3 regions of the Clostridium felsineum DSM 794 genome follow, and region 3 is predicted to be linked to each of the others. Evidence: riboswitches for the same ligand, from Rfam matches in the RefSeq annotation. Region 3 holds a riboswitch; each other region holds the start of a gene.
The links. Region 3 has a riboswitch for lysine ahead of lysA (diaminopimelate decarboxylase). Riboswitches for the same ligand answer to the same signal wherever they lie in the genome.
Positions count from the first base shown of each region.

Region 1: it holds a riboswitch for lysine, as region 3 does, so the genes downstream of both, dapA (4-hydroxy-tetrahydrodipicolinate synthase) here and lysA (diaminopimelate decarboxylase) in region 3, are expected to answer to the same signal.
Region 2: it holds a riboswitch for lysine, as region 3 does, so the genes downstream of both, CLFE_RS02130 (amino acid permease) here and lysA (diaminopimelate decarboxylase) in region 3, are expected to answer to the same signal.

Region 1 is NZ_CP096980.1:295,508-304,218, reverse strand. It holds gene CLFE_RS01500 (adenylosuccinate synthase) at 104-1,390, opposite strand; gene CLFE_RS01495 (glycosyltransferase family 4 protein) at 1,511-2,707, opposite strand; gene pgsA (CDP-diacylglycerol--glycerol-3-phosphate 3-phosphatidyltransferase) at 3,289-3,813, shown strand; gene rbr3B (NADH peroxidase) at 3,880-4,425, opposite strand; gene rbr3B (NADH peroxidase) at 4,520-5,065, opposite strand; lysine riboswitch at 5,377-5,547, shown strand; gene dapA (4-hydroxy-tetrahydrodipicolinate synthase) at 5,639-6,505, shown strand; gene CLFE_RS01470 (Ig-like domain-containing protein) at 6,669-8,315, shown strand; gene CLFE_RS01465 (NUDIX hydrolase) at 8,469-8,711, shown strand, end outside.
Region 2 is NZ_CP096980.1:417,343-426,053, forward strand. It holds gene CLFE_RS02095 (WD40/YVTN/BNR-like repeat-containing protein) at 1-194, shown strand, start outside; gene CLFE_RS02100 (biotin transporter BioY) at 341-874, shown strand; gene CLFE_RS02105 (DUF1284 domain-containing protein) at 871-1,254, shown strand; gene CLFE_RS02110 (alpha/beta hydrolase family protein) at 1,300-2,061, opposite strand; gene CLFE_RS02115 (phenolic acid decarboxylase) at 2,135-2,677, opposite strand; gene CLFE_RS02120 (PadR family transcriptional regulator) at 2,801-3,343, shown strand; gene CLFE_RS02125 (tRNA dihydrouridine synthase) at 3,346-4,281, shown strand; lysine riboswitch at 4,313-4,488, shown strand; gene CLFE_RS02130 (amino acid permease) at 4,650-6,095, shown strand; gene CLFE_RS02135 (SDR family NAD(P)-dependent oxidoreductase) at 6,154-6,936, opposite strand; gene CLFE_RS02140 (methyl-accepting chemotaxis protein) at 6,965-7,801, opposite strand; gene CLFE_RS02145 (glycoside hydrolase family 43 protein) at 7,883-8,711, opposite strand, start outside.
Region 3 is NZ_CP096980.1:4,017,272-4,025,982, reverse strand. It holds gene CLFE_RS18765 (HelD family protein) at 1-1,797, shown strand, start outside; gene CLFE_RS18760 (FMN-dependent NADH-azoreductase) at 1,878-2,543, shown strand; gene CLFE_RS24310 (phosphatase PAP2 family protein) at 2,574-3,452, shown strand; gene CLFE_RS18750 (cation diffusion facilitator family transporter) at 3,508-4,692, opposite strand; gene CLFE_RS18745 (M18 family aminopeptidase) at 4,904-6,205, shown strand; lysine riboswitch at 6,262-6,442, shown strand; gene lysA (diaminopimelate decarboxylase) at 6,533-7,822, shown strand; gene CLFE_RS18735 (GH36-type glycosyl hydrolase domain-containing protein) at 8,167-8,711, shown strand, end outside.

The sequences.
Region 1 (8,711 bases), 1.2 Mb from region 3:
TAATTGATTATTATTATTAATTATCTATGTTTTAATTATACATAAGTTTTCCCCGTTGTCAAAAGTTTTTTCATTCAGCACTTCAAATAATGAGTTAAGATATTTATATGTCTGAAACTTCTATAGTATGACTTCTTTCTGGTCCAACAGAAATTATAGATATTTTAGTTTCTGTAAGTTCTTCTATTCTCTTTAAGTATTTCTTTGCATTAGCTGGAAGTTCATCATAACTTCTTGCCTGTGCTACACTTTCATCCCAACCATCAAACTCTTCATATATAGGCTTACATAAAGCTAAATCTTCAAGACTAGCTGGAATATAATCTATAATTTTACCATTAAAATCATAACCTACACACATTTTTACTTTATCTATTCCTGCAAGGGTATCTATTTTTGTCATTGCAAAGCTTGTAAGTCCTGAAACTCTAGCTGCCTGCTTCAATATAACAGTATCAAGCCATCCACATCTTCTTGCTCTTCCTGTAGTTACTCCATATTCAAAACCTGCTTCTCTTATCCTATCTCCCATTTCATCAAGAAGTTCTGTAGGGAAAGGTCCTTTACCAACTCTAGTTGTATAAGCTTTTGCTATTCCAACTGCACTAGTTATCATAGTAGGTCCTATTGCTACTCCTGGGCAAACTCCCCCTCCTATAGTATTTGATGAAGTAACATATGGATAAGTTCCGTAATCTATATCAAGAAGATTTCCTTGAGCTCCTTCAAATAAAACCTTCTTACCACCTTTTATTTCATTATAAACAACAACAGAGGTATCTCTAACAAATGGCTTTAATCTTTCACCAAAAGCAAGATACTCTTCACATATTGCATCGTAATCAAATGCATCCATACCATATACTTTAGTAATTATAGCGTTCTTTATTTCTAAATTTGATTTTAACTTTTCTTTAAAGACCTCAGGATGAAGTAAATCACATACTCTTATTCCTGATCTTTCAGCTTTATCTGTATAACAAGGGCCTATACCCTTACCTGTTGTTCCTATATCATTTTTGCCTCTTCTTTTTTCACTTGCTCCATCAATAGCTCTATGATAAGGCATTATTAAATGTGCTCTATCGCTTACTATTAGATTCTTAGAAGAAACCTCTACTCCTAAATCCTTAAGATAATCTATTTCTTCAAACATAGCTTTTGGATCTAAAACAACACCATTTCCAATAACATTAACTTTATTTTTATATAATATTCCTGATGGTATTAAGTGAAGCTTATATTTCTTATCTCCTACTTCAACTGTATGCCCTGCATTATTACCACCTTGAAATCTAACAACCACGTCAGCTCCTTGTGCAAGATAATCTGTCATCTTACCTTTTCCTTCATCTCCCCACTGGGCGCCTAAAACAATAAATGCTGACATAAAAACTCCTCACTTTCATAATTTAAAAATTGCTATATAAAATTACCAAAACTAATATACCATAAAAAAAGCAATTTGTCTTTATTTTTGAGGTAAAAATTCGAATATTGTCACTTATATTCAAAATATTGTTCGTATAATCTGAACTAAATTTCTTCTTTTTATGTTCCTACTTATCAAAGCGTTATTGTAAATTTTGATAACCTTTTTACCAAAACTTTCTTCTGAATATGCATGTGATTTTTCTCTAGCGTTGAAAATTATCTTTTGCCTTAATACCTCATTGTTTTTTAAATTTTCTACTGCCTCTACAAATTCATTTTTATCATTATACGTAAATCCAGTAATTCCATTTACAATTAAATTTTTAACACACAAATCCCACTTACATATAACTGGGCATCCACTTGCTAGTGCTTCAATATAAGTTAATCCTTGAGTCTCACTTTGAGATGCCGTTACAAAAGCTATTCCTAATTTATAATATTTGTATACTTCTCTACTATCAATCATTCCCGTAAATTTTATGGTGTTCTCCATATTATACTTAGAAACCATTTCTTTTAATTTTACAAGATATGGTCCTCCACCAACTATTAAAAGCTTAATATCATTTAACTTATTACTATTTTCTCTAACTAAATTTATTATCTCATCTATATTTTTTTCTTCAGCAATTCTTCCAACATAAACTAAGATATTATCTTCCGTTTTCCATCCATACTCACTTAAAATTTTTCTCTTTTCCTCATTAGATACATCCTTTTGAAATGATTTAATATCAATTCCTGTAGGAATAATCTTTATATCCTTATAAACATCATAATCAATAAGAACATCTCTAACCTTTTGTGTTGGAACTATAATTTCATCGAAGGTATTTAATAAAATTTTCAACAATCTAGCCATTGTACCTTTACGTAGAACTTTACCGCCCAAAAAGTACTGAAGATAATCTTCATACATTGTGTGATAAGTATGCACTTGAGGTATATTGAGCTTTCTTTTTATATATTTAGCAACTAACATTGTAGAAAATTCCGTCTGCGAGTGTATAATTTCGGGTGCCCATTCTACTATTTTGCTTATTACTGTATTTCCAAATGGCTTCATTATTCTAGCATCTGGATACACCTTAACAAAGTGGGAATTTAAATAGTAAATATCACCTTCTATATATTCTCTTCCGTTATAAGACAGCGTAAGAATTCTAACCTCATGTCCTGCCTTTTTTAATTGCTTATATAAATTATTAGTTGATATTACAACTCCATTTACCATGGGGTAATAGGTATCTGTTGTTATTAAAATTTTCATTTTACCCTCCATTTTATTTTTTGTATATGAAGTGGTATGCTTTAGGAATACTACTTTAAGAATTATACACTATAGATACATTTCCTTTTTATTTTTCCTCATTTAGTATAAAATTATTAATTCTTATGCTTATATTTTCTGCTAGTATTCTCACTAATAAACTCCACTTATAGCTTCTCAAGATAATGAGTGGGTAACCCCTGAACCATCCCATAAACTTATAATATTTCAACTTTAATTTAGAATTTTCAGTCAAATATATATTATCTACAATTAATGCGTAAGACAATGTCAACATAATTATTTTTCCCAAATTATTTTATAAAATCATATACCCTAATTACTTATAATATTACACATACTATATTTTATGCAAACTTATATGCTTTTAAGCACTTACTCTTTCATCTTAACAAAGCACTCTTTTGTAGTCAAATAAACTTTTATTACATTTAATCTTTATTATTTGTAATAAACTATTGAATTTTTACTCATTTCATGATAAAAAGTATTTAGCCTCATATTTTAATATGTATGTGCAAATAATATTCTAAAAGAAATATTATAAAGAGGTGATGAATATGAATATACCTAACTTACTCACCCTTTTTAGGCTTTTTTTAATTCCTTGCTTTATATTTGCTTTTTTTTCAAATTCAAATAATTGTTTAATTAACTCGGCAATTATTTTTTTTACGGCCGGTTTTACAGATATATTAGATGGATATATAGCAAGAAAATTTAATGAAATAACTAAATATGGAACTGTACTTGATCCACTTGCCGACAAACTCATGCTCTTAACAGTTTTAACTTGTTTAAGTATAAAAGGTTACATACCAATATTAATATTAATTATAATGTTAGCTAAAGAATTTTCTATGATAATCATAGGTATTTTTCTTTATGGGAAAAACATAGTAATTCCCGCTAATATATGGGGTAAAATATCAACACTAATTTTCTATGTTGCTATTCTATTCTTTGTTTTTGATAAAACCTTTGGAACATATATATTATATTTAGCTCTTTTAGGTGCGGTTATTGCATATATAAACTATTTTTTCATTTTTTTATCTAAATATAATGAGAAGGTTACTAAATAAAAAGGGTTCTCCTTAAAACCAATATTGACTTTAAGGAGAAACCTTTTATCTTTAATTATATGATTTTTATTTAAAATATCTGTTTAATAAGCCCTTAAATGCAGATCCATGTCTTGCTTCGTCCTTGCACATTTCATGTACTGTATCGTGTATAGCATCATAATTAAGCTTTTTAGCTAATGTTGCAAGTTCCTTCTTTCCTTCACAAGCTCCCTTTTCTGCATCAACTCTCATTTGAAGATTTGTTTTAGTATCTGCTACTACCACTTCTCCTAAAAGTTCTGCAAATTTTGCTGCATGCTCTGCTTCTTCAAATGCTATTCTTTTATATGCTTCTGCAACTTCTGGAAATCCTTCTCTATCTGCCTGTCTTGACATTGCAAGGTACATTCCAACCTCTGTACACTCCCCTGTAAAGTTAGCTCTTAAGCCTTCTAGAACTTCCTTATCTACACCTTTAGCTACTCCTATTTTGTGTTCATCTGCCCATCCTTCTGCCTCATCTTTAACTTCAACAAATTTATCTTTTCCTGCATTACATACTGGGCATTTTTCTGGAGCATCCTCTCCTGTATAAATATATCCACAAACCACACATTTAAATTTTTTCATTTTCGTTTCCTCCATCAATCTATTTTAAGACTACACTTAGCCTCTTCTATTCTATTTATATTTTTATTAATTTATTTCAAGTAATATCTATATTCTATTTAAAATATCTATTTAATAAGCCTCTAAAAGCAGATCCGTGTCTTGCTTCATCCTTGCACATTTCATGTACTGTATCGTGTATAGCATCATAATTAAGCTTTTTAGCTAATGTTGCAAGTTCCTTCTTTCCTTCACAAGCTCCCTTTTCTGCATCAACTCTCATTTGGAGATTTGTTTTAGTATCTGCTACTACCACTTCTCCTAAAAGTTCTGCAAATTTTGCTGCATGCTCTGCTTCTTCAAATGCTATTCTTTTATATGCTTCTGCAACTTCTGGGAATCCTTCTCTATCTGCCTGTCTTGACATTGCAAGGTACATTCCAACCTCTGTACACTCCCCTGTAAAGTTAGCTCTTAAGCCTTCTAAAACTTCCTTATCTATACCTTTAGCTACTCCTATTTTGTGTTCATCTGCCCATCCTTCTCCCTCATCTTTAACTTCAACAAATTTGTCTTTTCCTGCATTACATACTGGGCATTTTTCTGGAGCATCCTCTCCTGTATAAATATATCCACAAACTACACATTTAAATTTTTTCATTTTTAACTTCCTCCCTTTATCTCTCTCATATAATTAAGCTAAGCTTATTTGATTTTTATATTAAATTTATTATCTCTTTATATTTTTGCTACGTCCTTCTGACAATTATTATTATATAATAGTTATTATCCGTTTGCAATAGTTTTTTAAAATTTTTCTTGTAATTTTTTTCTTCACTATTTGTAATGCCCTGGTATTCCAAGCTTTACCACCACAAAAAATATTTTTTATGAAAGATTGTGTACTAAAATATATCATTACTTTTGCATTAATATTATTTATATGATAAACTGTTTATAAAATTAATTCTTACCTAGGGTAGAGGTGCTGTAGTTATTATTACTCCTTCTTAGCTGGCAGGCTGTGAGGAATGAGGAAAGGAATTTCAGCCGAAGAAAGAATTCTCGCAGGAACTCTTTCTGGTTTTGTATAGAATATATGCAAAACTGTCACTATTTCTATAGTGGAGAGCTACAAGGTGCACGTGATATGTTGATATTAACAGTAAAGGTGTTCCTTTGCTGTTAATTTTTTTGTACCAATAAAACCCCTGGTAAGGGAAAGAGGGATTAAATGAAATTAGAAGGCGTTTTAGTACCATTAGTTACTCCTTTCAAGGATGGGAAGGTAGATTTAGTTTCATATGAAAAGCTTATAAAAACATATTCTGAAAAAGGCGCAGCAGGTTTTATGCCTCTTGCAACAACTGGAGAAACTCCTACTTTATCAGATTATGAATATGAAAGTATTTTGGACAAAACTCTTGAAGCAAACAAGCTTAATCTTCCTATATATGTTGGCTTTGGTGGAAACAACACTGAAAAAATGACTAAAGATATTAAAAAACTTGAAAAATACAATATTCAAGGTATTTTATCTGTATGCCCTTATTACAATAGACCTGATCAAAGAGGAATATATGAACATTTTAAAAGAATATCAGAATCCACTTCTTTAGATATAGTTCTTTACAATATACCATATAGAACTGGACGAAATATTGAAAATGATACAATAAGAAAGCTTTCAGAACTTAAAAATATAGTAGGTATAAAAGATGCTTGTGGAGATTTTAATCAAACCACAGAACTTTTATTAAATAGACCAGAAGACTTTTCAATACTAACTGGCGAAGATGCTTTCTTTTATAGTACTCTAATGCTTGGTGGAGATGGTGGTATAATGGCATCAGCTCATTTAAATACAGAAAAATACGTTGAAGTATATAATAAGGCAAAGCAAAATGATCATGTGGGTGCATTTAAGCTTTGGAAAGAAGTCGTAGATATAATACCAATGTTATTTAAAGAACCTAATCCATCACCAATTAAATACTGCCTTCATAAGCTTGGAGTAATAAAGTCCGATGATGTTAGATTACCTTTAGTTAGTATATCAAAAGAACTATCACTAACATTAGATAAGTTATTAATCCTATAAGTTGAATTTTACAAAGTGCTGTAAAACTATTTTTTAGTTTTACAGCACTTTTCATTTATATAACTATTTTACATAATTACAATATATAATTATAAATGATGTAAATTTATACCCGATAAATTATAATAGGTAAACTAAAATAATATATAAATTAGGAGGATCTATGAATAAAAAATTACGAAACACATGTATTGCTTCTATGTTACTCGTTTTGGGAAGCGCATCAAGCGTTTTGGCAAAAGCCACAGCAAATATTAATCATAGAGAAAAAAATAATTTAAGTGCTAATTCAGTAAAAAACGTAAATACATATAAATCAGAAGAGACTAAACCAATACATCAATATACTTTTGATAATGATGAACCAAATGCTTATTTCACAACTGATACAGGAAGTGAAGCTAGTAGCTACAGTTTTGCAAATGTTAATAATACAGGTTTGGTAAATGAAGATGGTAAAATATTTAGAAGATTTAATAGTGACAATAGTCAAGTAAATATTTCTGCCTCTTCTATGCCAACCAAGAATGTAAGCATGAAGTTTGATGTTAGATTTCCTCAAAATAATACAGGAACAAGTACTATAATATCTTCATCAGATGGAGTTAATTTAAAGTTACAGAATAACTTCCTAAACTTTTATATCACATACCACAATGCAAATATAAATCGTATACAAAGCACAATTAACTTAACTGCTGATGCATCAAAATATTTAGATGGTAAATGGCATACAATTGTACTTAGTTATGCTGGGGATTATGCATTAAATGGGGTAAAAATGTATGTTGACGACTTAGTAAATCCAATAGCAGTAGGCACTGAACAAGCAAACGAAACAAATGGACAGGGTGAGGACTTTACTTTAGGCGGTGGAACCTTTGATTTAGATAATTTTCAGGTATATGATAAAATATTAGATTATACCACTAAAATAACAGGGATTTCTTTAAATAAGGAAACAGATGAATTAAAAGGTGGAGAAACAGATACACTACAAGCTATAATTGCACCTGACAATACTACAAATAAAAATATAAAATGGAAATCCAGTGACACAAGTGTAGCAACAGTAGATAGCAATGGTAAAATTACTGCAATTGGAAAGGGAACTGTTCAAATAACAGCCTCATCAGAAGCTGATAGTAACGTGAGTGCATCTTGCACCGTTACTGTAACAAATGCACCAGATCTCATAAAACCAATTGATGAATTTACCTTTGATGATGATACTGTTCAACTAGGTGGTGATCATTTAGTCGATACAGGTAATTATAACAAGAATAAGATTCCTTCAAGTTATGGATATGCACATAATACAACCATAATAAAAGAAGATGGAAGGATCTTCAGAAGATTTAATGGTGACAGTAGTACAGCCGATATTTTTGCCTCTTCTATTCCAGCTAAAAATGTAAGCATGAAGTTTGATGTTAGATTCTCTCAAAATAATACAGAAACAAATACTATAATATCTACATCAGATGGAATTAATCTAAAGCTAGAGAATAATTCCTTAAACTTTTATATCGCATACCATAATACAAATATGAATCGTATACAAAGCACAATTAACTTAACTGCTGATGCTTCAAAGTACTTAGACGGAAAGTGGCATACAATTGTACTTAGTTATGCTGGAAATTATGCATTAAATGGAGTAAAAATGTATATTGATGACTTAGTAAATCCAGTAGCTATAGGAACTGAACAAGCAAACGAAACAAATGGACAAAGTGAGAACTTTACTTTAGGTAGCGGAACCTTCGATTTAGATAATTTTCAGGTATATGATACAATATTAAATTAATGTTTTATTATCTTTCATAAAATATACTGTAAAAAATAAATAACATTTCATATATAGTTATCCACATTTATGCTAAAATAAAAAATATAAATGTGGATACTTTTATGTAAAGGTGGATAACTTTTTAATATTTTAATTGAAGGTGATTATTACATGTCAGAAAACAGAATAAAAAAATTAACCCCACTCTCAGAAACAAAGTTTTTAAGTCTTTATGATATTGAATATGAAAATAAAAAACACGATACAAGGCATTGGGCTGTAGCTTCTAGAAAAAATTATAATACTCTTAAAACTCAATACTTTGATAATCTATCCGAAAAAGCAGATGCAGCTATTCTTGCAGCTTTTCATAAAGATACAGAAAAAATAGTTTGCATAAAACAATTTAGAGTA
Region 2 (8,711 bases), 1.3 Mb from region 3:
GAATATCGTATAAAAAGGTGAATTTTACTTCTATAAAAAAGGATGCGTCCTTTGATTTACCGACAATGCCATATAAAAAAGGTGGAAAGCTTTATGTTTTAATAGGAAAAGGATCTGATGGTGATAAAACTAAAGAGTTATATCAGTCTACGGATGAAGGAGTAACCTGGAAATACATAAAAGATGTACCTTAAAGATAAATTACTAAAAAGCTTCCTAAGAATTATGTCAAAGGAAGCCTTTTTATTTTTAGGTATATTGACAGCAGGAGAAATCAGTATATAATTATATTGTAAACTATAATGAAAAATATAGTTTACAATAAGAAGGGGGAGTAACTATGAAGATGTCAACTAAAGATTTAATATTATGTGCTTTATTTGCAGCAATAAGCTGTGTTCTATCTCAAATATCTATTCCAATTGGAACTGTACCAATTACGATGCAAGTAATGGCAGTTTATCTTGCTGGAGTAATATTAGGAGCAAAACGTGGTTTTATATCACAATTAGTTTATGTGGTTCTTGGGGCAATTGGGGTGCCCGTTTTTGCTGGCTTTTCAGGTGGTATTGGAGCGGTTGTAGGACCTACAGGTGGATTCATTATTGCATTTCCATTCATGACTCTCATTGTTGGATATGTTTCTGATAAATATAAAAAAAGAATACCTATTATAATATCAATGGTGGTTGCAAGTGTATTTTGTTATATACTTGGATCAGTATGGCTTGCACTTATGACTAAGATGTCCTTTTTAGCAGCAATTAAAGTTGCGGTTTTGCCATTTATACTTTTTGATATAATTAAAATTATCATTGTTTCTATAGTAGCCGTTAGTATAAGAAATGGGATAAAGTCAGGGGGATTAGCATGATAAGGTTAAGACCTCATCATATTATGTGTTTTCAAGGATATGAAGGAAAGGGATATAGCAAAGATTTTATTGAAAATATGGACAAAATATATGAACAACTTGAGGAAAAATCCAAAGTAAAAATTGTTTTTTCTACAGATGATGTATGCAGAAAATGCCCAAATAAAAAACTAGAGAATATTTGTGAAACTAATGATAAGGTAGTAAGTATAGATAGTAAAGTTATTAAATATCTAATGTTAGAGGAAAGAGTATATACATATAAGGATCTCATAGTTAGATTGAAGACAAATATAAATGAAGAAATAATGCAAGATATTTGCGGAAGATGCGCATGGTATACAAATAGTAAATGTAAAAACAATATTCTGAATCTATAAAAGTATATTAAAAAATCAGGTGAGATTAACACCTGATTTTTTTAGTTAGTTAACCTTTGAAATAATGAAATTAACAGCTAAGTCTACAGCTTCATCTAAATTATATTCAAAGCCATGATCTTGCTTTTCAAGTAAATGTAAAGCGCTGTTAGCATAGCTTCCGTAGTATCTTTTTGAAGCAAATGGGTCAACAACTTTATCAGAAGTTCCATGTATAAGGCATACAGGACCTTTATATTGACTTGAGACTTCATAAATTGGTAAATGTTGTGCTGTGCTAAAATATTGGCTTCTTAAAGGTTTATTATTACTTGTAATTGTAATATATTCTGGTATATGTTTTGGATCATAGATTGTACCCATAATTGTACCCTTTAAAGCATCATCCTTTAAGGTTGCAGCTGGTGCCATTTGTACAAGACAAGTAATATCATCAGGATAATAACCGGCGGTCATACCAGCCACAACACCACCTTGAGAATGGCCCAAAAGACTAATATTTTTAACAAAGTCTAATTTTTTTACATAACGTAGAACCTCACCTGCATCCTCTAATTCATTTGGAACAGTCATGTCTTCAAATAGACCATCGCTATCACCATGACCGTTAAAATCAAATCGCAAAGAGACAATATTGTTTTCTAAAAGTTTTTCTGCAAGTGCCAACTGTAGTTTTCTATTACGATTTGAAGTAAAACCATGCATTATGATAACAAGAGGATATTTTTTGTTTTCTTCAAGAAAAGGATATTCCAAAGTACCAACTAAATTTAAGCCTGCTCTTTTTATATTTACAATCTTTTGCATATAACTAATCCTTTCAAAACATGTTGCGTTTACTTAATTATACCGTATATACGATTACTGTTAAAAGGAATAATTACTTCTTTATTTTCTTGTAGTCTTTATCAAAGTACTTTCCAGCACGGATATCATCAGTCATACCTTTATAAGGAGCTTCACTGATAACTTCATTATTATCTTGTCCCGCATTTCCCATATAAGTTATAGTTGCAAATTCAGGAACTACATATTTGGGATAAGTTTCATATTTTACGCGTGATTCTTCCATTAAATCAATGTGTTCATTTTGATAAGTCACAGTGATTTCTGGATGTTCGTGAACCCATTTTGGGAAGAAGATAACTCCATGTAACTTTCCTTCGTTTGGCATAAAATCTAAAGCTACATCAGTACCAGTTGGTTCAGTCCAAGTTATTTTGAATACTCCATCTGTTAATTTTACAATGTTTGCTTCTTGGTCAGTTACCCAACGACCAGCAACCATACCACCATGTATACGATAATCAACAGTATGATCATTTTTTGCATACCATTCATATTCCCAACCATTATCATAAGTATAAATAAAATGTGTTCCTAAAAAGTCATCTAAATCTTTAAATATTTTCTTCTCAGACATAATAATTCCACCTTTCATGTTACATGCATATAAACATGTACTTCAAAACATGTAATTAAAGACATGTTTATCTTATAACATTTATGATATACTTATAATATAAAATTGTCAAGGGAGATAATTATGATTAGAAAGAATATGCTTAGGTACATTATTTTAGGGCTGTTAGAAAAGCAAGAGTTGAGTGGTTATGATATTAAAAAGATATTTGAAGAGGAGATAGGTGAATTTTGGAGAGCAAAGCATAGTCAGATTTATCCTGAGCTAAGAAAATTAGAAGAGCAAGAGTTAATATGTTCACGAGTTGAAATAGTAGGAAATAAACTTGAAAAAAAGTATTATACACTTACTAAAGAGGGAGAAGTAGAGCTTCAAGCTTGGATTTCTTCAGGAACAACAGAGTTATTAGCAACTAAAGATGAATTTATTTTGAAATTATATTTTGTTCATCATAGTAAGGATGTAAGATTAAAAGATATGTTTGAAGAACAAATAAAATTACATAGTGAAAAGCTGGAACATTTAAAGCTTAGAATGAAAACAATTTTTGAAAGAGAAGAATATAAAAAAGAGAATTATGGACACTATCTTATATTAGATCATGCGATTATTAGGGAAGAAGGATATTTAAATTGGCTTAAAAAACAGTATGAGGAGAGTTTATAATTATGAAATACTATTTTGCGCCACTAGAAGGTATTACAGGATACATATATAGAAACGCCTATGAAAGGTTTTTTGGAGGTATGGATAAATATTTCACACCGTTTATTGTGCCAACTAGTAGTGAAAAATTAACCTCAAGAGAATTAAGAGATGTACTGCCAGAGAATAATAAAGTACCTTTTTTAGTTCCTCAAATACTAACTAATGATGCTGAAAAGTTCATTTTTACAACTGAGAAATTGATGAGGTTTGGATACAAGGAAGTTAATTTAAATTTAGGCTGTCCATCAGGTACAGTTGTAGCTAAAGGTAGAGGTTCAGGGTTTCTAAAAAAGAGGAAAGAGCTAGATGAGTTTTTAGAAGAGGTATTTTCCAAGTCAAATGCTAAAATTTCTATAAAGACTAGGATAGGGAAAGATTCTCCAGATGAGTTCTATGAGCTTATTAAAATATATAATAAGTATCCTTTAGAGGAGCTTATTATACACCCAAGAATACAAACTGATTTTTATAACAATAAGCCTAATATGAAGGTGTTTAAGGATGCTTTAGCATTAAGCAAAAATAGGGTGTGTTATAATGGCGATATTTTTAAGGTAGAGGATTATAAAAAACTTACAGAAGAATTTTCAAATTTAAATACTGTTATGCTTGGACGTGGGATTATTTCAAAACCTAATTTATTAAAAAATATTAACAACGTTCATGATTCAGACAAAGAAGTATTGAAAGAATTTCACGATACAATTTATAAAGAGTATCAAAGCTTTCTTTCAGGAGAAAAAAATGTATTATTTAAAATGAAAGAGGTTTGGTTTTATATGATACATTCCTTTAAAGATAGTGATAAATATTTTAAAAAGATACGTAAAGCAAATAGATTAAACGAGTATGAATTAATTGTATCAAGGCTTTTTAAAGAATTTGACTTGATTTAAAGTATAGTGTATACTAAAAAAATAAGTGAATAACTGAGGTAGAGGCGCAGACTTTAAAAGTAAAATTGTTGAGGTAAGCACAATGAAGCAGTTTGAAAGGAAAGGTTGCCGAAGCATATGATTAACGCTTTAAAATCATATTGCTGGGTTTGTATAAAATATATACAAAACTGTCACAAATGGAAATTGTGGAGAACTATCATTTTTGTGGAATTAACGTATATTTGTACGATTGAATATGTGTTTAAGTGCCCTGAGTGTAGTCTCAGGGCACTTTTTAGTTTAGTTACAAATAGAATTAATCTACTTTTTATGTTCGACTTAGTTAATTCGCTTATCGGAAATATAACCGATAGGGGGAATAAAAAATAAATACTACAAAAGAAACAAATTCAAATGAAGTTAAAAGAGGTCTTAAAGCAAGGCATCTTAATATGATTGCTATGGGTGGAGCCATAGGAACAGGAATATTTGTAGCACTTGGTGATACCATACATCAAGCAGGTCCAGGAGGTGCACTTGTTGCATATGCTTGTATAGGGGTTATGGTTTACTTTTTAATGACAAGCTTAGGAGAAATGGCTACTTTCATGCCAGTGTCAGGTTCATTTGAAACCTATGCTTCAAAGTTTGTTGATGAATCCTTAGGCTTTGCGCTCGGATGGAATTACTGGTATAACTGGGCTATTACTGTTGCAGCAGAGATGGTAGCAGGTGGATTAACAATGAAATTTTGGTTTAAGGGTGTACCACCAGCTATATGGAGTATTGGGTTCCTTGTATTAATAGTTGCCTTAAATTTATTGTCAGTAAAGGCATATGGAGAATCAGAGTATTGGTTCGCAGGAATTAAGGTAGCTACAGTAATTATATTTTTAGTTGTTGGGGCGGCAACTATTGTAGGAATACTAGGAGGTCATGCAGTAGGTTTTAAGAACTTTACAATTAAAGATGCACCGTTTGTTGGGGGTGTAAAATCTATTTTCATGATATTCTTAATAGCGGGCTTTTCATTTCAAGGTACAGAGCTTGTTGGTATAGCAGCAGGAGAGAGTGAAAACCCTAAAAAAACAGTACCTAAGGCTATTAATACAATTTTTTGGAGAATTTTAATTTTCTACTTAGGAACAATATTTGTTGTAAGTGCAATAATTCCTTATACAGAGGCGGGCGTTGGTACAAGTCCATTCACTTTAGTATTTCAGAAAGTTGGTATTGCAATTGCAGCAAGTATAATGAACGCAGTTATTTTAACATCTGTATTATCTTGTGGAAACTCTGGTATGTATGCTTCTAGTAGAATGTTATATGCTATGGCTAAGGAAGGAAAAGCACCCAAAGCGTTAGGAAAGCTTAATAAAAGAGGAGTTCCTGTAAATGCACTAGCACTAACTACACTAGTTGCATCAGCTTGCTTTTTAACAGGAATTTATGCTCAAAGTACTGTATATGTATGGCTTGTTGCTGCTTCTGGACTTGCAGGCTTTATTGCTTGGGCAGGTATAGCAGTTTGCCATTATCGTTTCCGTAAAGCATATGTTGCACAGGGACATGATTTAAATAAGCTTATTTATAAGGCAAAGTTATTTCCAATTGGTCCAATAATAGCGTTAGTATTATGTACGGTAGTTATTTTAGGACAAGGACTTACTTACTTTCAGGCAGATAAAATAGATTGGGGCGGAGTAATATCCTCTTATATAGGCTTACCATTATTTATTATATTATGGGCTGGATACAAGATTAAACATAAAACAAAAGTTGTTAATATACATGAAATAGATTTGAATGTTAATACTAAAGATTCAGAATAAGTTGTTTAAATAAAGATAAGAGTCATACCAGTGATTTTGGTATGACTCTTAATTTTGTTCAAGCTTTTGATAACAATTTTTTCACAGATGTATCCACAGAAGTTTCTATAACTAATCCACCATCAATAACTAATGGAGTTCCATTCATAAAGCCTGCTCTTGGACTACAGAAAAAGGCTACCGCATATGCTATATCCTCTGGTTTTCCAACTCTTGCTTCTGGAAGGTTATCCTTAGAGACATTAATAACGCCTTTACACATTGGAGTTGGAATTATACCAGGTTGTACTATATTAACGGTTACACCTGAACCATCAAATTCTTTTGCTAAAGAATATCCCATACCAACCAATCCATGCTTTGCAACTGCATAATTCATTTGTCCTGCAAAGCCATGATATCCAGCAACAGATGAAATTAAAACGATTCTTCCGTATTTTCTCTTACGCATCCGATCACCGCAAGCCTTTACACAGTTAAAAGCCCCAAACAGATGAGTTTTAATAACTGCATCAAAATCTTCTAAAGGCATTTCAGTAGAATATTTTAAAGGTGTAGCATTTCCAGCATTAGATACCAGTATATCTATTTTCCCATATTTTGAGTAAACCTCATCTACAGCTTTATTTACTTCACTGCTATTCGATACATCAACGCTGTAAGTTTCTACTTTTCCACCCTTTGAATTTATTTCTTTTTTAGTTTCCTCGTTTCTAGTCTTGTTTCTAGCAAGGATTATTACATGTGCGCCCCTATCGGCTAGTTCAAAACTAATAGCTTTGCCTATACCAGAATTACCACCAGTTACAATGGCAACTTGATTTAATAATTCTTTTTCCATAATACGGCCTCTTTTTCTATTTTTAAAATTAATTTATATTTTTAGACAGTGTTAAAAGTTTAGAAGAAAAACTTTTTAGTTTTTCACCTTCAGAAGATAGCTGCATTGCTTCTGAAGTTTGAGTTTCAGCAGCATGCGAAAAAGCATTAAATACTTCTATGATATCGCCTATATTTTTCTTTATTTTTATTAAGGTATCATTTATTTGAGCAGTTGAGTCCTTACTATTTGCAGCAAGCTTTCTTATTTCTTCGGCAATAACAGTAAAACCTCTCCCATGTTCACCTGCTCTTGAAGCTTCAATGGCAGCATTGAGTCCTAATAGATTTGTAGTATCTGCAACATCTTTTATATATTTAATTACGTCATCCATGTAAGTAAGTCCATCTTGCGTTTCGGTAACTATACTATTCATATTTTCACTGCTTCCAGACAACTCCTGAGTATTACTTGCTAGTTCTTCCGAAGAAGCGGCGAGTTCTTTGGAAAACTCCTGCAATTCAGTAACCATTTCAAGGACTGTATTCTGCTTTTCCATTGATACAGCAAAATTTATAGATGCTACCACATTATTAGTATTTGGATTAATTATAGGAATACAGTGGCTTGAAATGGGAAAACCAAAAGCCTCCTTTGGATAATCTACAGACTGTTTTTTTCTTGATAAAATTGCTTTTTCGGTCATATCACCTTTGTTTAAGGTTGAACCTTCACTAATGTTTAATTTGAAGGTTTTTGCTTGAGAGACGGCTACGAATTTTTCTTTATCAGTGATTCCCAAGGCTACATCATCAGAAAATAACTGTGGTAAAGTGGAGCACAGTATTTTTAGTGCTTCCAAAAGTTCGTCATCGCTAATGTTCATTTGTTACATCTCCTTTGATAGTACTTATATACAATATATCGTATATTTTCCAGAAGACATAATAATGCTTTTTATTCTAAATTATAATTCTGTGTAACAAAAATAATCAAAGTCTGCGGGCTTATTACTTCCAGTTATATCAATGCAATTAATCCCGACAAAAGCTCCAGTAAAAAATCCACCGCCTTGTACATAATCATCAGACAGTTTTCTTGATTCAAAGGTGATAGGTATTTTTGACCAGGTTTTGCCGTCAAAGGAATAAAAGTATTCATAAATGTCAGTTCTTACTTCAACTTTAAAATGTACATATTCAACAGTACTAGGTATAGGAATTGTATTATTTTTTAGAGGCATATCAAAGTGAAAGTTGTCACAAGACACAATATCAATTATTCTGCCTTTAGTTTCATTCCAGGTTACTTGTATAGTGGACCAATTCTCGGTATTATAATAACAAGTTAATCCTGCTGCTTGTTGGAAGGTATCAGGATTAAAAGATACACTTGTTGATGCATCAAAATTAAAGGATTGCCATCTTCTTGCTACAAAAGCTTGCACAAAGGTAGATGTTAAAGATTCTTTACCATATAATCTTAAATTACCTTTTTTTGCTTTTAAAGAGGCTATATCTTCTGTAAGTGGAATACGTAACGATTGAAAGTTAATATTTAAAGTTTGGCTATCAAAATCATCTTTTTCTTTATAGCTTTTCTCCCATTTCACCTCTGGAATTTTAGGAGCTTCAACCTCAATAGAGCCTTGTTTGCCACCAACAACTCGTGGCCAACCATCTACCCACTCAATTTTTTGTAATGAAGTTTCACGTCCAAGTGGACAGTATCCCCTTTGTTCAAGCATTGGCTGATTTATAACGGGAAGAGGACGTCCTACCAAATGTGCCAAATAC
Region 3 (8,711 bases):
ATATATATAGGAAGATTTGGAGTTACACCTATTGGGAGTTATGAACCATTAATTGTAGATTGGAGAGCACCAATAGCATCAATTTTTTATACTTCTCAGCTTGGCAAGGCAACATATAAAGCGCCTGCTGGTAATATAGAGGTAGATATAAAGAAGAAGAGACAATATATAATAAAAAAAGGTAAACTTGATGGTTTTTTTGATTCTGAAGTTGATGTTAAGGATGAAATACTTCAAATGGTTCTAAGTAAAAACACGGGGGATAAGCTCCGTGATATTATAATGACTATACAGGCAGAACAGGATAATATTATAAGGCAGGAAAGAAATAAAATTTCTGTGGTAAATGGAGTTGCGGGAAGTGGTAAGACAACAATTGCACTTCATAGAGTTGCTTTTCTTTTATATAATTACAGAAATATACTTCAAGATAAAATTTTGATTTTGGGACCTAATCCTGTTTTTATGGAATACATAAAAAATGTACTTCCAAGTCTTGGAGAGGAAAATGTAAGACAGCAAACGTTTATTGATTTTGCTCTCGATATACTTCCACTTGATACTTATGATATTATGAGTACTCAAGATTATATGGAAAAAATTCTTGTGGGAGATAGTGAATTTATAAAGGAAGTAAAACATAAAACCTCTGATGAATATATAAAAGAACTAGATAATCTAATTTATGAACTAGAAAAAGAGTATAGAGATAATATAAAGGACGTATGGTATGGTGATAGAAAAGCCGTTGCTATAGATGAAATAGAGGAACTGTTTACTGAATACTACAAAGCTATGCCTCTTTTTAGAAGAACACAAAAAATAAAGAGAATAATTTTTAGTAAGCTTAAGGATATAAGAGATGAGGAAGTAAGAAAAATACAAAAGGATTACGATGAAGCGATTAAAAGTAGTAGTCAGGAAGAGCTTAATGAACAAGGAAATAAACTTTTATTTCAGAAAAAGTTAGGAATACGCAAAGCTATAAAAAAGGTTATGGATGCTAAAAAAGCTCTAACTTGGCTTCAAGATGCAGATATACTTAGAATATATAATAGGCTTAATCACGATAAATTGTATACAATAGATGATACAGCACCACTTATATATATTAGGATAAAGCTTGAAGGTATAAAACTTCAGCGTGAGATAAAACATGTGGTTATAGATGAAGCACAGGATTATAGTAAACTTCAATTTATGGTAATAAAAAAGCTCACAAATTGCCTTGGAATGACTGTCGTTGGAGATTCAAATCAGAGATTAATTCCAAGATTTGAAGAAAATATTGCCATGGAAAAAATGGATGATATATTTGAGAATATGGATTTTGAAATGTTTAGGCTTAATAAAAGTTATAGATCAACAAAAGAGATAATGGAATATGCTAATTATTTTATTAATGATACTAGTATAATACCATTAGTTAGAGATGGGGAAAAGGTTGAAAAAATAACGCTAGCTAGTGAAGATGAGTTTACAGATACTGTAGTAAATTCTATAAAAGATATGAAAAAAGAAGGTATTGAAACCATAGGAATTATATGTGAAAACATGGAGGATACCAAGTATTTCGGAAAATTACTTAAGACAAAAACACATATAAATATAATAGAGAAGGAAGATCAGATATATATTGGTGGAGAAACAGTTATGCCTTCTTACTTTGCTAAAGGATTAGAGTTTGATGGTGTAATTATTGTAAGTAGGCATGAAAAGAAAAATTTAGATAGAGTTTTGTATGTAATGGCTACAAGGGCGCTTCATAAGTTATGCCATATTAATATTTCTATGTAATAGTTTTTTACTATATATTTAAAATGCTTTCAGAATAATTTTTGACTTTAAAAGAGAAAATACTTTTGGAGGTGTTTTAAATGAAAAAATTATTATATATTTCTGTTAATACAAAGCCTGAAAATGCATCAGTAAGCAAAACTGTAGGAAGAGAATTTATAAATAAATTTCTTGAACAGTATTCGGAATATGATCTTATAGAGCATGATTTATGCAGCGAGTACATTCCTGAATTGGATGCTAGATTCCTTAATGATAATGGAGAAATTGTATCAGGAAATGATTATGCATTATTAAGTGAAAATGACCGAAAAGCTGTTGATAGAATAAATCAACTTTGCGATGAATTTATAAGTGCGGATGTATATGTAATTGCTTATCCTATGTGGAGTTCGCTTTTTCCTTCAAAACTTAAGTCATACATTGATTGCATAATACAAAATGATAAGACTATAAAAATTTCAGAAGATGAAGTTAAAGGACTTTTGAATGATAGGGAAAGAAGTGTTCTTTGTATACAATCATCAGGTGGGGTTTATCCAAAAATAATTTCCTGGAAAATAAATCATGGAATAAATTATCTTCATGATGTACTTAGACAAATAGGAATAAGAAAGTTTGAAAAACTTCTTGTTGAAGGTGTAAATACAGAAGATGTAGGTAGAGATAAAGCAATAGAAAAAGCTTTTAATGAAATTGATAATTTGATTCCTAAAATGAATGTAAGAGATTTGGTAAAACAGTAATTTTATAGTTAAGGGATGGGGGATTAAAAATTGTTTGCTAATAATATTTTAACAGGGCAATATAACATAGAAATAATAAAATTTTTACAACAATTTTCTAATCCCTTTTTAGATAAAATAGCTGAAGCGGTTACTATGACAGCAGAAGAATATTTTATAATAGCATTCATTGCAATAATATATTTATGTATAGATAAAAAACTTGGATACATAATGGCAGTAACAATTTTATATAGCAGTATAATAAATTATTATGTTAAAAGTGTTTTTAAAATAAAAAGACCCATAGGAACCTTTGGCATAAGATCACTTAGGTTACAGACAGCAGATGGATATTCTTTTCCAAGTGGACATACTCAGGGGGCCACTGTTTTTTGGCTTTTATTGGTCAAACATATAAAAAAAACTTACATATATGTTATTGCAGCTATAATGATAATTCTTGTTGGTATATCAAGAATTTATCTTGGAGTCCATAGACCTATAGATGTTATAGGTGGATTTATATTTGGAAGCTTTTGTGTTGAAGTTCTAAATAGGACAAATAAATTGAAAAAGTACAAAAAAAACTTAGTCATATTTCTAGTGATTATTTTTCCAATGATGGCAATCACAATATGTATTAATGATGCTAAATTATATCAGGAATTAGGTGCAGTGTTAGGTTTTATAATTGGACATGATATTCAAGAAAAATATATAAAGTTTAATCCTAAAACTAATGCTATAAATAATATAATAAAGATTTTAATAACGATTTTAGGAATGATTATTTTAAAAGTGTTATTTGATGCTATTTTACCTAAAATGTTAGTGTTTTATTTTATAAAGTATTTTTGTATTTTATTATGGTTTACTACTGGTAATTTATATCTAATTACGAAAATATGTAAGACTTCAAGTTTATAGTATAAAAAAGTACAGCGTGAAATTCTATTTTTTCACGCTGTACTTTTTTAAAAAGCTAAGTTGCAGAATAATCTCTATCAACTGTAATTACACAATCATAATTAGGATGCTTTTCATTTATTTTATTCTTTATAGTATCGCCTAAATTTTCCAGAGTTTGTTCAGAAACTTTCTCGTCAAAGGGAACGACTATATCAAATATTAATTTTTTATCATCACCATCCCCGACAATTCTAAAGTCATGAAAGGATTGGACATACGGAAAGTCTTTAAGGATTTTTGAAACATATTTTTTGGCTTCAGTTACTTCTGGAGAACCTATTAAAAGGGGATCCATATGAATTACCACAAATAAGCCCAATTCTTCAGAAATCATTTTTTCAGTTTCATCTATTTTAGTGTGTATGGTCATAATTGAGATATTATAAGGGACTTCAGCATGGAAAGAAATCATTGTTCTTCCAGGCCCATAATTGTGTATTATAAGGTCATGCACTCCCAGTATAACATCGCATTTAAGAGCCATTTTTTTTATTGATTTTACAAGCTTAGGATCAGGTGCCTGACCTAAAAGTGGATCTATAGTATCTTTCATTAAAGAAATTCCTGACCATACAATTAATCCACCTACAAAAATACCAACATAGCCATCTATAGAGATGGTAGAAAATGCAGATACTAAAAGAGATAAAATAACACTTGAAAGTATATATACATCATTTAAGGCATCAGCACCAGATGCTTTTAATGCAGAAGAATCAATTTTTTTACCAATATTTTTATTAAAAAAGCTTAACCATAATTTAAGAGGTATTGCAATTAAAATTATTATAAAAGAAACAAGATTAAAATGCACAGCCTGTGGTGATAGAATTCTTGAAAATGAAGTCTTTATGAATTCTAAACCTACAATTAGTACTATTGCAGATACAAGAAGTGCAGATAAATATTCTATTCTCCCATGCCCAAAAGGATGTTCTTTATCAGCAGGTTTATTTGATAACTTAAAACCTATAAGGGTTATAATTGAAGCGCTAACATCTGCTAAATTATGAAAGGCATCAGCAATAACCGCAATACTATTTATAAAGATTCCGATGGTTAGTTCTATAATAAATAGTATTATGTTTACTATAAGTCCCATAATGCTACTTAAAATACCGTAATTTTCCCTGACTTTTTTATCATTTATATTTTCAAAGTCTTTTATAAACTTTGAAATAATGAGTTTAATAAACATTCTATCACTCTCCGTGTGTATAAACATTAATATCTAGTGCATCATAATTAAAATTATATTTATTATAACATATAATGGCTATATACTGGAAAAAAATAAATACATTCTGTATACTATAACTTAGGAAATTTAAACTATTTATATATTTATTAAAGTAGTTTTCCTATATGTTAAAATAAAATACTAATCTTATATTTTGGAGGAATAGATAATGCAAAATGAACTTGAATTTGCAAAAAAGTTAATAGATTTCATATATGATAGTCCATCACCATTCCATTCGGTGGAAAATATTAAAAATATACTACTTGAAAATGGTTTTACTGAAGTGAAGGAAGAAAATAAATGGGAACTCACTAAGAATGGTAAATATTTTGTTGAAAGAAATGATTCAGCATTGGTGGCATTTAATGTAGGGAGTGGATTTGTGGCAAAAAAGGGTTTTAAAATAATAGGGGGACATACAGATTCGCCTACTTTTAGAATAAAACCTATTCCAGAAATGGTTTCGGAAAATTCATATATAAAGCTTAACACAGAGGTATATGGAGGACCAATATTAAATACTTGGTTTGATAGACCACTTTCTATAGCAGGTAGGGTTACGGTAAGAGGGAAAAACGTGTTATGTCCAGATACAAAGCTCATAAATATAAAAAGACCTATACTAGTTATACCTAATTTAGCTATACATATGAATAGAGATGTAAATAGTGGAATTAAAATTAATCCTCAAATTGATACTTTGCCTGTATTAGGGCTTATTAATGATAAGTTCGAAAAAGAAAATTATCTTATTAAGGTTATTGCTAGTGAACTTGGAGAAGATATTTCTAATATATTAGATTTTGACTTGTTCTTATATGAATATGATAAGGGCTGCATTATGGGAATAAATAATGAATTTATATCAAGCAGTAGATTAGATGATCTTGAAATGGTTCACGCAGGAGTAACTGCATTAGTTAACTCTAAAAATTCTGAAGCTACAAATGTTTTAGCTTGTTTTGATAATGAGGAAATAGGAAGCTCTACAAAGCAAGGAGCAGATTCACAATTTTTATCAGATATTCTTGAAAGAATAGTTTTATCCTTCGGAGGGGATAGAGAAGATTTCTTTAGAGCTCTTCATAATTCTTTTATGATATCATCAGACTCAGCACATGCAGTTCATCCTAATAAGGGAGAAAAGGCAGATCCAATAACAAGACCTCATATAAATGAAGGTCCAGTTATAAAAATAAGTGCAGCTCAAAAGTATACTTCTGATAGTAATTCTATAGCTGTATATGAGGAAATATGTAAGCTTTCGGGTGTTCCGTATCAAAAGTTCGTGAACAGATCTGATGAAAGAGGTGGAAGTACGATAGGACCTATAACAGCTACACATACTGCAATAAGAACAGTTGATATAGGCACAGCTTTATTAGCTATGCATTCAATAAGAGAATTGTGTGGCACTCTAGATCATGTATATGTAGAGAAATCCTTTGAAGAATTTTATAATTTATAGAGAATTATATTGTATATTTATTCTTTGTATGTTACAATTAGAAAAAAATATTAATAACCTTTTGTAGAGGTGCTTTAAGTTAAGAGTAACTGTTTGGAGTTGGCAAATGTTGATAACAGTGAAAGGGACTTTTAGCCGAAGTAAATAAATTGGCGGATTTATTTACTGGCTTTTTATATAATATATGAAGGGCTGTCACTTTATTAGTTATTAGGTAAGTGGAGCGCTACAAGGTACACAACATTGCAATTATAACGGCAAAGGTGTTCCTTTGCCGTTTATTTTTATACATTTGTAGCGCAAAGAAAAAATAGAGAGGTGTTTTAGGTGAAGCTATTTGGCAGTATGCAAGTGGAAAAAAATCAATTATATATAGGAGGAATAAGTTTAGAAAAATTAGCAAAAGAATATGGTACTCCTCTTTATGTAGTTGACGAAAAGTTAGTTCGACAAAAATGCAAAGAATATTATGAAAATTTTAAAGTGAATGAAAATGGAAACAGGGTAGCATATGCAGGAAAGGCATTTTTACCAATTGCTATGTGCCAGATTGTTAAAGAAGAGGGACTCAGTTTAGACGTGGTTTCTGGCGGAGAACTTTATACAGCCTATAAAGCTGGTTTTGATATGGATAATGTGCTTTTTCATGGAAATAATAAGACCTTAGATGAAATGGAAATGGGTGTAAGATTAAATGTTGGAAGATTCGTAGCTGATAATTTTTATGAAATAGAAAATTTGAATAAAATTGCTAAAAAAATGCATAAAATTCAGAAGGTGTTTTTAAGAATAACGCCAGGGATAGAAGCACATACCCATGAATATATAAAAACAGGACAAATTGATTCAAAATTTGGTTTTACATTGATAAATGGGGATGCAATTAAAGCGGTAAAAGAGGTTTTGAAATTCGATAATATAGAATTAGCTGGATTACATTGTCATATTGGATCTCAAATTTTTGATATAGAACCTTATTTAGAAGAAACTAAGGTTATGTTTAAATTTATAAAACAAATAAAAGAAGAAACAGGCTATGAAATAAAAGAACTTGATTTAGGTGGAGGGTTTGGTATTTATTATACAGAAAAGGATAAACCTAAAACTGCAAAACAATTTTGCACAGCTATATTAAATGAAGCAGGCAATTTAGTAAAAGAGTTTAATATAAAAACACCTAAATTAATTATAGAACCTGGTAGATCAATAATAGGAAATGCAGGATCAACGCTTTATACAGTAGGTTCTATAAAAGAAATACCAGGCATAAGAAAGTATGTATCTGTAGATGGAGGTATGTCAGATAATATACGATCTGCACTTTATAATGCTGAATATGAATGTGAAATTATAAATAAGTTTAATGATTCAAAGGAAAAAGTTGCAGTAGCAGGTAAGTGCTGCGAATCAGGAGATATACTCATAAATGATATTTGCATATCGGAAGTAAAGAGTGGCGATGTTTTGGTAGTAGCAACCACTGGAGCCTATGGATATTCCATGGCTAATAATTATAATAAAATACCGAAACCAGCAGTAGTATTAGTTGGAGACGGGAAAGAAAAGCTTATATGTAAGAGAGAAAGTTATGAAGATATGCTTTCAAGAGAATTATAATTTGAAATTTATAATAAAGAATAAAATTATTAAAATAGTAAAAAATAAATATAAGGTAAAAAATTGATTAATCTTTAGGCTGTGATTATAAAGTACAGCTTAAGTTTAGAATAGTTACTTATAAATAAGCAGGGGGCTTAAATATAAGAGATTTGTAAGAAGTCTTTGTGGGGGCTTAGACTTCTTAATTAAAACATAAGAATCCGTTAATTATATGATTAGCGGATTCTTATGTTTTATGGAGTAAAAAAATTGTTTGTTACTTTCTGTTTAAAAAAATATATATGTGGGAATAATAATCGAAGTTAGGTTAACGAGTATATTTGCTGAAAGGATTGATTATTATGCTTTATGTATATATTTTTCTTTTGTGTCTAATTATTTTTGTTATATACATATTGAGGGATATAAATAAAAAGAAAAGTTATGACTATAGTGAAAATTTAAATCAAGATGAGTATTTAAGTGCTATAAAAAACTATAGTAGATTACCTAAAAAAAAGAGTAGTAAGGTTTTAATAAAAAAGCTAGATAGAAGCTTTAGTATGATTATAAGAGGCTACGAATATTTTGATAGAGAAATAAGAAATAGTAAAGAAATAGTGCCGGCAGCAGAGTGGCTGCTTGATAACTTATATCTTATAGAGAAAGAGTATAAAGATATAAAACATAATATGCCTGAAATATGTTGTAAAAAAATGCCTGTTATGCGAGAAGGGGCATTTAAAGATTTACCAAGAGCATATTACCTTGGAGTAAAAATAATAAACAAATTAAGTGGAAAAATAAGTGAAGATAGTATAATTTCATGTGTGCAGCAATATCAAAAAAGTTCTATGCTTACAAGTTCAGAACTTTGGGCACTTCCACTTATGTTTAGAATGGCAGT